3 regions of the Kumtagia sp. genome follow, and region 2 is predicted to be linked to each of the others. Evidence: predicted binding sites of a transcription regulator. Region 2 holds the regulator's gene; each other region holds the start of a gene.
The links. Region 2 encodes LexA, which represses DNA repair genes until DNA is damaged. Its sites were predicted from a motif close to TGTTCNNNNTGTGTTCNG; they were not measured.
Positions count from the first base shown of each region.

Region 1: the regulator LexA is predicted to act here: its motif matches at 1,846-1,863, upstream of recA (recombinase RecA).
Region 3: the regulator LexA is predicted to act here: its motif matches at 2,330-2,347, upstream of AC5JDC_RS15225 (DNA recombination protein RmuC).

Region 1 covers NZ_JCACER010000083.1:27,541-32,006, forward strand. Annotated here, with positions in the region: gene alaS (alanine--tRNA ligase) at 1-465, opposite strand, end outside; gene recA (recombinase RecA) at 707-1,789, opposite strand; gene AC5JDC_RS22060 (hypothetical protein) at 1,954-2,472, opposite strand; gene tig (trigger factor) at 2,696-4,177, opposite strand.
Region 2 covers NZ_JCACER010000096.1:36,695-41,160, forward strand. Annotated here, with positions in the region: gene AC5JDC_RS24400 (ComEC/Rec2 family competence protein) at 1-1,865, shown strand, start outside; gene lexA (transcriptional repressor LexA) at 1,884-2,603, opposite strand; gene AC5JDC_RS24410 (BA14K family protein) at 2,794-3,228, opposite strand; tRNA gene AC5JDC_RS24415 (tRNA-Asn) at 3,327-3,401, opposite strand; gene AC5JDC_RS24420 (hypothetical protein) at 3,583-3,852, shown strand; tRNA gene AC5JDC_RS24425 (tRNA-Cys) at 4,160-4,233, shown strand; gene AC5JDC_RS24430 (protein-L-isoaspartate O-methyltransferase family protein) at 4,317-4,466, shown strand, end outside.
Region 3 covers NZ_JCACER010000044.1:39,892-44,357, forward strand. Annotated here, with positions in the region: gene AC5JDC_RS15215 (sulfate transporter family protein) at 50-799, shown strand; gene AC5JDC_RS15220 (hypothetical protein) at 834-965, opposite strand; gene AC5JDC_RS15225 (DNA recombination protein RmuC) at 1,049-2,296, opposite strand; gene def (peptide deformylase) at 2,398-2,928, shown strand; gene lptC (LPS export ABC transporter periplasmic protein LptC) at 3,323-3,931, shown strand; gene AC5JDC_RS15240 (LptA/OstA family protein) at 3,945-4,466, shown strand, end outside.

The sequences.
Region 1 (4,466 bases), on a different contig from region 2:
CGGGATGCGGATGATGCGGTCGTCCGAAAAGCCGGCGATCTTCTTCCACAGATCGGCAGCCTGATCGTCGGTGTGATAGACGGTGACCAGCAGCTTGTCCCTGGGCAGGCCGAAATCCCTGGTGATCAGGGTCCAGGCGAGCTCGATGGCGCGCTCCTTGAAATAATCGCCGAAGGAAAAATTGCCGAGCATCTCGAAGAAGGTGAGATGACGGGCGGTGTAGCCGACATTGTCGAGATCATTGTGCTTGCCGCCGGCGCGCACGCATTTCTGCGAGGTGGTGGCGCGGGCATAGGCGCGTTTCTCCAGTCCGGTAAAGACGTTCTTGAACTGCACCATGCCGGCATTGGTGAACATCAGCGTCGGATCGTTGCGCGGCACGAGCGGGCTGGAGGCGACGATCTCGTGACCGTTCTTCCCAAAATAGTCGAGGAAGGTCGACCGGATCTCGTTAACGCCACTCATATCACTGCCTTTGCTTGATCCCGCCCGGGAAAAATGGGTACGGCCTTTTAGCGGCAGCGCCGAACCCTGTCCACGGGGAGCGGAACGGCGCGGCATCCGGCGACACCGCCACCCGCGCGCCAATCCTGCGCCGTTCCGCCGGCTTGTTCCCTTGCTTCAACCGTCTATTCCCTCAAACGCAAAAGCCGCCGGCACTGCTGCCGGCGGCCTGGATCAGACAAATGCAGGGGAAGTAGCCGGCTTACATCTCCGCGGCGTCGTCGAAGCCGCCGTCCGAGCCGTTCTGGAGAAGACGCTCGGCGATCAGCCCGGCGTTCTGGCGCAGCGCCATCTCGATCTCACGCGCCGTCTCGGGATTGTCGCGCAGGAACAGCTTCGCATTCTCCCGACCCTGGCCGAGACGCTGGGAGTTGTAGGAGAACCAGGCGCCCGACTTCTCGACGACGCCGGCCTTGACGCCGAGATCGACCAGTTCGCCGGTCTTGGAAACGCCCTCGCCATACATGATGTCGAACTCGACCTGCTTGAAGGGCGGCGCGAGCTTGTTCTTGACGACCTTCACCCTGGTCTGGTTGCCGACAACCTCGTCGCGGTCCTTGACCGAGCCGATGCGGCGGATGTCGAGGCGCACCGAGGCGTAGAATTTCAGGGCATTGCCGCCGGTCGTGGTCTCGGGCGAGCCGAACATCACGCCGATCTTCATGCGTATCTGGTTGATGAAGATCACCATGGTGTTGGAGCGCGAGATGGTGGCGGTGAGCTTGCGCAGCGCCTGGCTCATCAGCCGCGCCTGCGCGCCCGGCAGCGAGTCGCCCATCTCACCCTCGATCTCGGCGCGCGGCGTGAGCGCCGCGACCGAATCGACGACCAGCACGTCGATGGCGCCGGAGCGCACCAGCGTGTCGCAGATCTCGAGCGCCTGCTCGCCGGTATCCGGCTGCGAGATCAGCAGATTCTCCAGATCGACGCCGAGCTTTCTGGCATAGACCGGATCGAGCGCGTGCTCGGCATCGACGAAGGCGCAGATGCCGCCCTTCTTCTGGGCCTCCGCCACCGTGTGCAGCGCCAGCGTCGTCTTGCCCGAGCTTTCCGGCCCGTAGATCTCGATGATGCGGCCGCGCGGCAGCCCGCCGACGCCGAGCGCAATGTCGAGGCTGAGCGAGCCGGTCGAGATCGTCGCGATCTCAACGACCTGCTCGTTGGCACCGAGCCGCATGATCGAGCCCTTGCCGAACGCGCGCTCGATCTGCGACAGCGCCGCGTCCAGAGCCTTTGATTTGTCCACCGATCTGTCCTCAACAAGCCGCAATGTGTTTTGCGCCATGATACATACCCCTTGATCGTCTATGAAGGCCATGCGGGCCGATATCCCAGACTCTTTGTACTTCTTTTGTTCTATTTTTGCAAGATGGACAACATCTTGATTTAATTTAGCTTTGCAGAAAACGTTCCGCGCCCGTTCCAGGATGGCGGCCCATCGCCCTGCCGTTAGGGCACCGGCGTGCCGCAGGCCTCGGCCAGTTCGACGAGCGTGTCGCTGATTCCGGCGACGTCGAACACCGCCTCGCCCCTGCCGGAGAAGACGCCGAAACGCCACGACATGTTGAGCCGCCTGGCGCGCGCCAACCGGCCCACCGCATGGTCGCCGTCGAGCCGCAGCGACCGGCTCATGCTCACCAGCGCCCACTCCTCGGAAAAGGCGCCGCCATTGTCGAGTCGGATGGTCACGGCCGTCCGACCCTCCCCCGAGATGGCGCGGCGCACCTGAACCTCCTGGCGCCATACCGGATAGCGGCGCGTCTCGCAGGAAACGACCAGCGCGGGATGGTATTCGATGGTGCGGTTTCCGGCCGTCAGCGTGTTGAGGCTGTAAAGCGTGGCGCTGGCCGCTCCCTGCCCGCGCGAAATCTTCCAGCGGCCGAACTGCTGCGCATCCGCCGGCGGCACCGACAGGGCGACGACTGCCAGCGCCGCAAATATCCATCCAGCCGCATGCCTCCACGCCATCCCCGCCCTCTTCCGCCGATACGCGCCTTTGGATCGCAACTTTGACGGGATCGGACGCGAGAGCAAGGCCTTATCGGAAAGCCGGCTGCGCGCCACGGGCCGGCGGTCGCCGACCGGAAACCGGATTATCCGTACCCGGACGTGCGCCGGATCGCCACAGGCTCCGAAAAACAAAGGCCGCCCCGAAGAGCGGCCCTCGCGGATGATTTCGGACGGCGTGGCGTTATTCCGCGTCGGCGTCCTTGGCGGCGGCCTTCTTCTTCGCCGGCGCCTTCTTCTTCGGCTCCTCGGCGGCCTCGTCGGCGCCGGCCTCGGCCTTTTCCGCCTTCTTGGCCTTTTTGGCCTTGGCCGGCTTGGCGTCGGCCTCGTCGTCCTCGGCCATCAGCTCTTCCTTGCTCACCTTGTTGTCGGTGACGGAAACCAGGCCGAGCAGGTGATCGACGACCTTCTCCTCGAAGATCGGCGCGCGCAGCGTGGTCAGCGCCGAAGGATTGCCGCGATAATATTCGTAGATGCCCTGCTGCTGATCGGCCGGGAAGCGGCGGATGAACTCGAACAGCGCCCGCTGCAGCTCCTCGTCGGAGACCTGGACGCCGGCCTTCTCGCCGATCTCGGCGAGCACCAGGCCGAGACGCACCCGGCGCTGCGCAAGCTTCATGTAGTCGGCGCGGGCCTCCTCCTCAGTCGTCTCCTCGTCGGCGAAGGTGCGGCCGGCGGCTTCGAGATCGCGGTTGACCTGGGCCCAGATGTTGTTGAACTCGGCCTCGACGAGCTTGGACGGCGCCTCGAAGGAGTAGTCCTTGTCGAGCTGGTCGAGGAGCTGGCGCTTGACCTTCTGGCGGGTCATGGAGCCGAACTGGCTCTCGATCTGGCCGCGCACGATCTCGCGCAGGCGCTCGAGCGATTCCAGGCCGAGATTCTTGGCCGTCTCGTCGTTGATCTCGAGCTCGCCGGGGGCGGCAATCTCCTTGACGGTGACGTCGAAGGTCGCTTCCTTGCCGGCCAGATTGGCGGCGGAATAGTTTTCCGGGAAGGTCACGGTGACCTTCTTCTCGTCGCCGGCCTTGGCGCCGACGAGCTGGTCCTCGAAGCCCGGGATGAACTCCTTGGAGCCGAGCACCAGCGGCTGGTCGGTGCCACTGCCGCCGGCGAAGGCTTCGTCGCCGATCTTGCCGACATAGTCGATGGTGACGCGGTCGCCTTCCTTGGCCTTGCCGTCCTTCGGCTCGTAGCTGCGGGCGGATTCGGCGACGCGCTTGACCTGCTCGTCGATCTCCTCCTCCGGAACGTCGTAGACCGGGCGGGTGACGGAGATGCCGGAGAAATCCTTGATCTCGAAGGCCGGGATGACTTCGTAGGCGAGCTTGAACTCGAAGTCGCTGCCGCCCGCGAGAATCTTCTCCGCCTCCTTCTCGTCCTCGGTCATGGTGATCTCGGGCTGCATGGCAGCCTTCTCGCCACGTTCGGCGACGATGTTGCGCGGCGTGTCCGAGAGAATCTCGTTGACCACCTCGGCCATGAAGGATTTGCCGTACATCTTGCGCAGGTGCTGAAGCGGCACCTTGCCCGGGCGGAAGCCGTTGATCCGGGCTTTGCCGCGGGCGGTCTCGAGCCGCGCCAGCAGCTTCGATTCCATGTCGCCGGCGGGCACCGTCACGGTGATCTCGCGCTTCAGGCCGGAATTCAGAGTTTCGGTAACCTGCATCATCAAACCTTTGTCATCTCGCTGGCTGCGACCGCTCGCGTCCATGAATTTCTGCATGCCGGGCGGCAATCTGTCGCGTGTGGAGAAACCGTGACCCTGTCGAACCAGGGGGGAGATGTTCTCTCTGCGCGCCAGGACTGTCGGTAAGCCGTTGTTCTTCCTGCTTCTTACCGAACCCGTCCGAAGCGGACCGTCACATCCCGTCAATTTTGTGACGCCTTTTGTCATAGGAGGGGCGGTTTTTCAACTCTCTTCGCATGGCCGCGGCCGGCGAAACGTCGGCATTGAC
Region 2 (4,466 bases):
CGGCAGCGCTGGAGAACATCCGCAACCGGATTGCCGAACGAGTCCGCCAGCGGGTCGCGGGGGCGGAAGGGGAGATTGCCGCGGCGCTGATGGTCGGCGTGCGCGCCGGCATCCCGGACGAGACCAGCGAGGCGCTGCGGCGCACCGGGCTCTATCATGTGATTTCGATCTCAGGCCTGCACATGGCGCTGGTCGCCGGCGTCGTCATCGGGGCGCTGCGCGCGGGGATGGCCCTGTTTCCGGGATTCGCGTCGCGGCGGCCGGTGAAGAAATACGCCGCCGCGGGCGGCCTGGCGGCGGTCGCCGGCTACCTCGCCATCTCCGGCGGCGAGGTCGCGGCGCAGCGCAGCTTCCTGATGCTGGCTGTGATGCTCGTGGCCGTGCTGTGCGACCGCGCGGCGCTGACCATGCGCAATCTCGCCATCTCTGCGATCATCGTGCTCGTGCTCACGCCGCACGAAGTGGTCGGCCCGAGCTTCCAGATGTCCTTCGCCGCGACCGCGGCGCTGGTCGCTGCCTATGCTTGGTGGAGCGAGCGGCGCAACGCGGAGGCGGGGACCATGTCGGCGCAGCGATCGTTCGCGGCCATGGCGCTGCGCCGGACCGTCGGGATAGCCGTCGGGCTGTTCGTTACCTCGCTGGTCGCCGGCCTCGCCACCACGGCCTACGGCGCCTACCACTTCCAGCGCATCGCCCCGCTCAGCCTCGGCGCCAACCTGGTGGCCATGCCGATCGTCTCGGTGGTGGTGATGCCGGCGGCGGTCCTTGCCGCCGCGGCGATGCCGTTCGGATTGGACGGACCTTTCCTCGATCTGATGGGCAAGGGGATTTCCGCGATGGTGGCGGTGGCCGAGTGGTTTTCACGGCGCTCGCCGGTGGATGCGGTCGGCCTGATCTCGGTTGGTTCCGTGCTGCTGCTGACGCTCGCCCTGGTGATTGCCACGGTCGCCACCACATGGCTGAGGCTGGCGGCACTTCCCTTCGCCCTTGCCGGCCTGCTGACGCTCGACAATGTCGGCCCGCCGGATGTCCTGGTTTCCGAGGACGGCGCCCTGGTCGGACTGCTCGACGCGCAAGACGGGCTTGCCGTCAACCGAACGCGCGCCAACGCGTTCACTGCCCAGAACTGGCAGCGGGCTCTCGAGGGAAGGGCGGTGCACAAACCACAACGCATCGTCGAGCGGCCTGGGCCGACCGCCGACAAGCGCGAGACCGGCGGAAACCGGCCACGGCAGGGCGACCCGATCGACGATGTCCCGCCGGCCGCCGCACGGAACGAAAAAACGGCCGGAAGCGAGACGGACGGGCCAACCCTCGAATCGATCGCGCTTGCCGCCCGCGACGGCGGCGGCTTCCTGTGCGGGCCTGCCGGTTGCGCCGCGCGCCTTATGTCGGGGGCGGTCGTCGTCCACACCGCAGATGCGGAGGAGGCCCGGCGCGCCTGCGCCTTCGCTGCCGTCATCGTGCTCGACGACGCGGCCGTTCCGCTGAAATGCGCCGATGAAAGACTTGCGGTGGTGACGAGGCGCGACCTTGCGCGCTCGGGGAGCGCCGCCGTTTTTCTCACGCCCGGCGCGGGACCGCCGCAAATCGACTTCGCCATCGGCCTGCCGGAGCGGCCATGGCACGGCCATCGCGTCTTCTCACGCGAAGCACGCGGGCTGCCGCCCTATCGCCGGGGCAAGCAGGGCAAGCCGCAGGACCCACTGGCACCCGCCGGAACGGACGTGCCTGCGAGGGCAGCAACGGATAGCCGAGCTGCCACTGCCGACAGCGATGGCGTGGACCGCGTCCCGATCGTTCCCGATTCCTCGCCCAAACCGTCGTCCGGTGCCGATGCCGGGGAGACCTCCGGCCGGCCCTGAGGTCCGCCCGCCGAAAAATCAGTAACGCCGGATCAGGCCGACCAGCTTGCCCTGGACCCGTACGCGGTCCGGCCCGTAGATGCGCGTCTCATAGGCGGGGTTGGCCGCCTCCAGCGCAATGGAGGCGCCCTTGCGGCGGAAACGCTTCAGCGTCGCCTCCTCGTCGTCGACCAGCGCCACCACGATCTCGCCGGGGTTGGCGGTGTTGGCATTGCGGATGATCACCGTGTCGCCGTCGAGGATGCCGGCCTCGATCATCGAGTCGCCCTTGACCTCCAGCGCATAGTGCTCGCCGCCCGACAGCATTTCCGGAGGGATCATGATGGAATGCGTGCGATGCTGGATGGCGTCGATCGGCACGCCGGCGGCGATGCGGCCCATGACCGGGACGGAGACGCCGGGGCCGGCCTCGTCGTCGTTGCTGGCGACGGGCGCCCGCGCCGGCTCGGCGGGACGCTTGCCGAGGCTGCCTTCGATGACGCTGGGCGAGAATTTTCGCGCGGGAGCGAGCCCTGGCGCGATCGTATCGGGCAGGCGGATCACCTCCAGCGCGCGAGCCCGGTTGGGCAGGCGGCGAATGAAGCCGCGCTCCTCGAGCGCGGTGATCAGACGGTGGATGCCGGATTTCGACGCCAGGTCGAGCGCCTCCTTCATCTCGTCGAAGGAGGGAGGAATGCCGGACTCCTTCAGCCTCTCATGGATGAAGAGCAGGAGTTCGTATTGCTTGCGCGTCAGCATCTTGGCCCCATCCGGAATCGCGTCAAAACAAAACCAGAACAAACACTATCTGTTCCATTTGTGTTCCGCAACCGCTAAATGTCGGGTTAACGGACCGCGACAGGGGCACGATGGCTGAAAAATATTATGTTTCGGCGTCTTGTCGGTGCCTACACCGCACGGCAAGCAGAAAGCGTGGTAAAACGCCCCATTACTTCCGGCAAAGACGGCGGGGGCCGTCGAAAGGCTGGAACGTGCAGTCGGACGGCGTGAAGCTGCGATAGGCCCTGGCGCAGGCAACGACGTTGCAATCGGGGCGGGCCGGCGTCCCGGCAACCGAGGACGTGGTGATCCCGTCGATGCCGGCACTGTCTTGCGGCGGCGGAGGGACCGAAACCATCGACGCCAAATGCAACCGTCCGGCCGGCTGGCTGTCGAACACCCCGATGCTGGCCGCATAAAGCGCCAACGCCGTGGCTGCTACGACAGTCGCCAGGGAGAATACGACGGCTCCGCCGATCTCCGGTCCATCGTTCTGTGACCTTCGGTAACGCACCTGCGACCAACTGTCATCGGCACGCGGCAGTTCCACCGCTCGTAAACAATTGATGCCGTCGCGTGACCCGGGAGCGGACCGATGGGCCATCGGCCAGAAATCCCGGAAATGGGGCATCTTTCCGGGCGAGCGATCAATGCCAGCCGGGATGGCATTTCCATGCGGGCCGTATCGATTTTCGGAAGGAGTGGCTCCCCGGGCCGGATTCGAACCAGCGACCAACCGGTTAACAGCCGGTTGCTCTACCGCTGAGCTACCGGGGAACAGGTGCTCGTTCAGCAACGCGGCTGGCTATAGCAAACCCGTTTCGGCTTTGCAAAGCGCCGTTGGGCATTTTTTTGATCGATTTGCTGTCCTATGTGAACGGCGGAGCACGCGGAATCGGGGAATGCGGCTGGCGGAGGCCGTCGCGACCGAAGACTGCGACGCAAAACGAGACGGTCGATGGACGGAAAACCGCAGCACAAGGAAAGGCACCGGCAGGCGCATCGGACGATCTCCGTTTTTGGTCGCGAGCTACGCATGCCGAAGTCGCGCCCCTTGCGGATCGCGATCGGCGTCCTGCTCATCGTCGGCGGCGTGCTCGGCTTCCTGCCGATACTGGGCTTCTGGATGGTCCCGCTCGGGCTGCTGGTGCTTTCCTACGAGTTCGCCTCCGTGCGCCGTGTGCGTCGCCGTGGTGCGGTCTGGTGGGGGCGGCGGCGACGGCCTTGAGCGGAATTCCGACAGAGCCTGACCCGGCACGGGCTCGAATCACCGCGACGGTCGCGGGTCACGGTCGGCCGGCGCGGTTTCCTTGCCCAGCCGGCGACCCGGTCACGCCCTCTCAAGCCGCTGCTCGGGAGGGCTTTCCCGGACGAATCCAGCGGCGGATGCGGATTTAATCAGGTGATGCGAAAAAAACACGTCGGCCACCCCGTTTCGCGGAATGATGTGAAAGGGACGCTTTCCCTGCAGCGCTGTCACTTGACCCGGCCCGGTCGGTTAACCTATTGAGCAGGCACAGAACGCATGGCGGTCTGGCCTCGTGGCGGAGTGGTTACGCAGAGGACTGCAAATCCTTGCACCCCGGTTCGATTCCGGGCGAGGCCTCCATCGCTTTCGGCGCCCCGCCTGCGTCGACGCCGTGCGTTTCGATGAATATGCGCCCCGCGGCGCTAGGAACGGACCGGTTCGACATGGAAGCAGACTACGCCCAGCGCCGGATACGGATGGTCGACGGCCAGCTGCGCACAACCGACGTGAACAACCAGGCGCTGCTCGCCGCCATGCTCACGGTGCCGCGCGAGGAGTTTCTCGACAAAGCCAAGCGCAACCTCGCCTATATC
Region 3 (4,466 bases), on a different contig from region 2:
CCCGATAGTCCCCATGTGCTTGGCGAACCGCAACCGGAGGGAGCCCGGCATGATCCTCGACGCCGCGCGCGCCGCGGCCGGCCATCTGTTCAGCCGGCCTTTCCGCGGCGTCTTCTTCAAGACGCTCGGGCTGACCCTGCTCGCCCTGGTGGCGGCGTGGTTCGGGCTGAAGGAAGCCGTCGAATGGCTCGCCTTGCCCTGGCTCGAGGCGCTGCTGCCCGGGCTGCCGGGATGGGCCGGCTGGCTCGGCCTGTTGGCCGCGATCGCCGCCGGGCTCGGCCTCGCCTTCGTCCTGGCGCTGCTGATCGCGCCGGTGACGGCGATCGTCGCCGGCCTCTTCCTGGATGACGTCGCCGAATTGGTCGAGCGATCCGACTACCCGGCCGACCCGCCTGGCCGGGCGCTGCCGGTGCTGGCCAGCCTGGTGCTGTCGCTGAAGTTCTTCGGCATCGTCGTGCTCGGCAACCTGCTCGCGCTGGCGCTGCTGCTCGTGCCCGGCGTCAACATCGGCGCCTTCTTCGTCGTCAACGGCTATCTGATCGGCCGCGAGTTCTTCGAATTCGCGGCGATGCGCTTCCGGCCGGAAGCCGAGGCCAAGGATCTGCGGCGGCGCAATGCCGGCACGGTCTTCCTGGCCGGACTGGTCATCGCCGGCTTCATGGCCGTGCCGCTGCTCAACCTTCTGTCGCCGCTGTTCGCCTGCGCCATGATGGTGCATCTCCACAAGGCGGTGGCCGCCCGGGACAATGCCGCCACGACCGGCGGAGCCGCACGACGGCAGACCGGCGCCGCGCCCTGATGTCGCGGCACCGATCCGCCGGCGACGCGCAAGGCTATTTCTTCTTTTCCTTGAGCTTCAAGGCCGGCACTGGCGGCGCCTGTATCGCGCCGGCGGTCCCTGCCTTCTTGGCATCCTTCTTCGGCTTTCGGGTTTCCTTGCCCGGTCGCATCTGACCTTTTGCCATGACCGATCCTCTTGTTGAGACTGCCGGAGTGAATCAGGAGTCCGGCCGTCGCGCAAGATGCCGCGCAACGGCAAGGGCGGGCATCAGTCGCGGTCGTCGACAACCCTGAGCCGCAACTGGCCGGTCTTGCTCTCGGCGCCGCGCGCTGGCTGCGCCTCGGCGGCCGCCTGCGACGCATCTCCGAACTCCAGCGCCTCGATCTTCTGGCCGCGCTTGGCGACCTTCGAGGCCGAGATCAGGATGTCATCGATGTCCTTGCTGGCCTGGCCGAAATGCACCTGCAGCTTTCGCACGCGCTCGTCCATGCGGGAGAGGTCCTCCATCAGCCTGACCACCTCCCCCTGGATCAGATGCGCCTGCTCGCGCATCGAGGCGTCCTTGAGGATCGACTGGATCACCTGGATCGACAGCATCAGCAGCGACGGCGACACGATGACGACGCGGGCCCGATGCGCCCGCTGGATCACCGGCTCGAAATTCTCGTGGATCTCGGCGAAGATCGATTCCGACGGCACGAACATGAAGGCGGTGTCGTGGGTCTCGCCGGCAAGCAGATATTTTTCGGATATCGCCCGGATATGGACGTCGAGGTCGCGGCGGAAGGCCTGCTGCGCCCCGCGCTGCGCCTCGCCGGTCTGGTCGGCTTCGGCGGCCGCGCGGATGGCGTTCCAGGCCTCCAGCGGGAATTTCGCGTCGATGACCAGCGGCGGGGCGCCGTTCGGCATCTTCACCACGCAGTCCGGCCGGCTGCCGTTCGACAGCGTTTCCTGGAAGGTGTAGCCGCCCATCGGCAGCCCGTCGGCGACGATCGCCTCCATGCGCGCCTGGCCGAAGGCGCCGCGCGTCTGCTTGTTCGACAGGATCGCCTGAAGCTGGACGACCTGGCCGGCCAGCGAACGGATGTTGTTCTGGGCCGTATCGATGACGGCGAGCCGCTCCTGCAGCCGCGCCAGGTTCTCGTGGGTGGAGCGCGTCTGCTCGGCCATGGTCTGGCCGATGCGCCCGGTGAGGGAATCGAGGCGCTGGCCGATCGTCTGGTTCAGTTCCGCCTGGCGGGCGCCGAGCGTGTCGGCGACGGCGCTCATGCGCCCCTGCATCTCGGCCTGCGCCTGGAGGATGCCGGCCATGCGCGCCTCGGTCTCGCGCGCATGCTCGGCCGCCTCGCCGGCGGCGAGCGCGCGGGCCGAGGCCGACCGCCAAAGCGACACGACGAGCGCCACCAGCAACAGCAGCAGCAAAAAGGCAAGCCCGGCGAGCGCCTGGCCCAGGGTAAAAACGGTCGCGCCGATCCGGGCGATCGGTTCGGCGAGGATGGTTGCGAGATCGCTCATGGCGGCGACCATAACCGATTCGCGCGACCCGCGCAGATCAAAACAGGAACAGGCGCGGCGATCCCGTTGACGCCCCCCGCGCCAGCCATTACCTGATGCGCATGTCGATCAAGCCGCTGATTATCCTTCCCGATCCCATACTGCGCCTGGTTTCCAAGCCGATCGAGCGCATCGACGAGCCCGTGAGGAAGCTCGCCGCCGACATGCTCGACACCATGTACGACGCGCCGGGCATCGGGCTGGCGGCGATCCAGGTGGGCGAGCCCCTGCGCATGCTGGTCATCGACCTCGCCAAGGAGGACGAGCCCAAGGCACCGCAGGTCTTCATCAACCCGGAGATCGTCGAGCGCTCGGACGAGAGATCGGTCTACGAGGAAGGCTGCCTGTCGATCCCGGACTACTATGCCGAGGTGGAGCGGCCGGCCACCGTGCGGGTCAACTATCTCGATCTGGAGGGCAACGCCCGCGAAGCGGTCGCCGACGGCCTGCTGGCGACGTGCCTCCAGCACGAAATCGACCATCTCGACGGAGTGCTGTTCATCGACCACATCTCACGGCTGAAGCGCGACATCATCGTGCGCAAGTTCCGCAAGCTGGCGAAGGACAAGCCGCCGACCCGCATGGCCGGCTGAGCGCGCCGGATGGCAGGAAGATGTCGAAGCTTGACCGTTCCGGTGCCGGGAGGGCTGACAATTCGCCCGAACAGCACCATATTGCACAAACGTTATGCTTGGCGCCGGTGATCACAGCGCCCAAATTATAGCGGAAGGCGGGGTCTGCATCCGGTGTAGGCGATTTCCCCCGCGTCGACGACAGGCCGCGTGAGCGAAGGTGGCATTGCGCGGCCGCCATAAATTCGTGGCTTTCGGCACGTTCTTCGCGATCAGCCCAAATAGCGGTCCGGCATTGCGGCTAGGGCGGATCGCGGAATTCGAGACAGGTAACTGAATGTTGGCACGTTCGACAGATACGCCCGAGGCAGCGCCGCCGCACGTGCCTGGCCGGTCCGGGACCGATCGCCTCGCGATGTTCCGCACGGCGGCCCGCCATTCCCGCAACGTCCGCGCCCTGAAGATCGCGCTGCCGGCGCTGGCCCTGGTCATGGCGGCGCTGTTCCTGTTCCAGTCCTATCGCTCCAGTCCGGGCAGCGTCGAGATCGTCGCCGAGACCTCCGCCGTTTCGGAAGGCAAGCTGGTGATGGCCAATCCCAAGCTGGAAGGCTTCACCGAGGACAACCGGCCCTATTCGGTCAGCGCCCTGCGGGCGGTCCAGGACATCGCCAACGAGGCGATCGTCGAACTGCAGGGCATCGCCGCGACGCTGCCGCTCAACGACGAGATGTCGGCGACGATCGACGCCGCGCGCGGTGTGTTCGATCGCAACATGAACACTCTCGACGTGAACAGCGAGATCAATATAACGACGTCGGACGGTTCGCAGGCAAAGCTCGGATCGGCGCTCATCGATATCGCGGGCGGGCGGATGACGACCGACAAGCCGGTCGAGATCCGCTTCAAGAACGGTTCGATCAACTCCGATGCCCTTTCCGTCGAACAGAACGGCAAGCTTGTGGTATTCGATAAGCGCGTGCGCGTGAACATCGTGCCGCCAAAGGCCGAGACGGCCAGTCAATAGGGGTGGGACGCCGATGAGCGGGAACAGGTTCAGTCTAGCTGCCGGCATCGCGCTCCTCGCGCTGGCGCCGGCGATCGGGCAATTGCACGCGCAGGAGAGCGCGACCAGCCGTCTGCAAGGGCTGAGCATCTCGAGCGGCCTGCCGATCCAGATCGAGAGCGACCGCCTCGAGGTCGTCGACGGCGAGAGCAAGGCGGTGTTCGTCGGCAACGTCAACGTCACGCAGGGCCCGACCATGCTGAAGGCCGGCAAGATGACGGTCTTCTACGCCACCGGCAGCACGGGTTCGGCGGCCACCGGATCGGCCAACATCGACAGGCTGGAGGTCGAGGGCAAGGTCTACATCAAGTCGGACACGCAGGTGGCGACCGGCGACCGCGGCACCTTCGACATGACCAGCGAGGTGCTGACGCTCTCCGGCAGCGAAGTGGTGCTGTCGGAAGGCAAGAACGTGCTGGTCGGCTGCAAGCTCACCGTCAACATGAAATCCGGACGCGCCCAGGTCGACGGCTGCAAGTCGGAGACCAACAAGAGC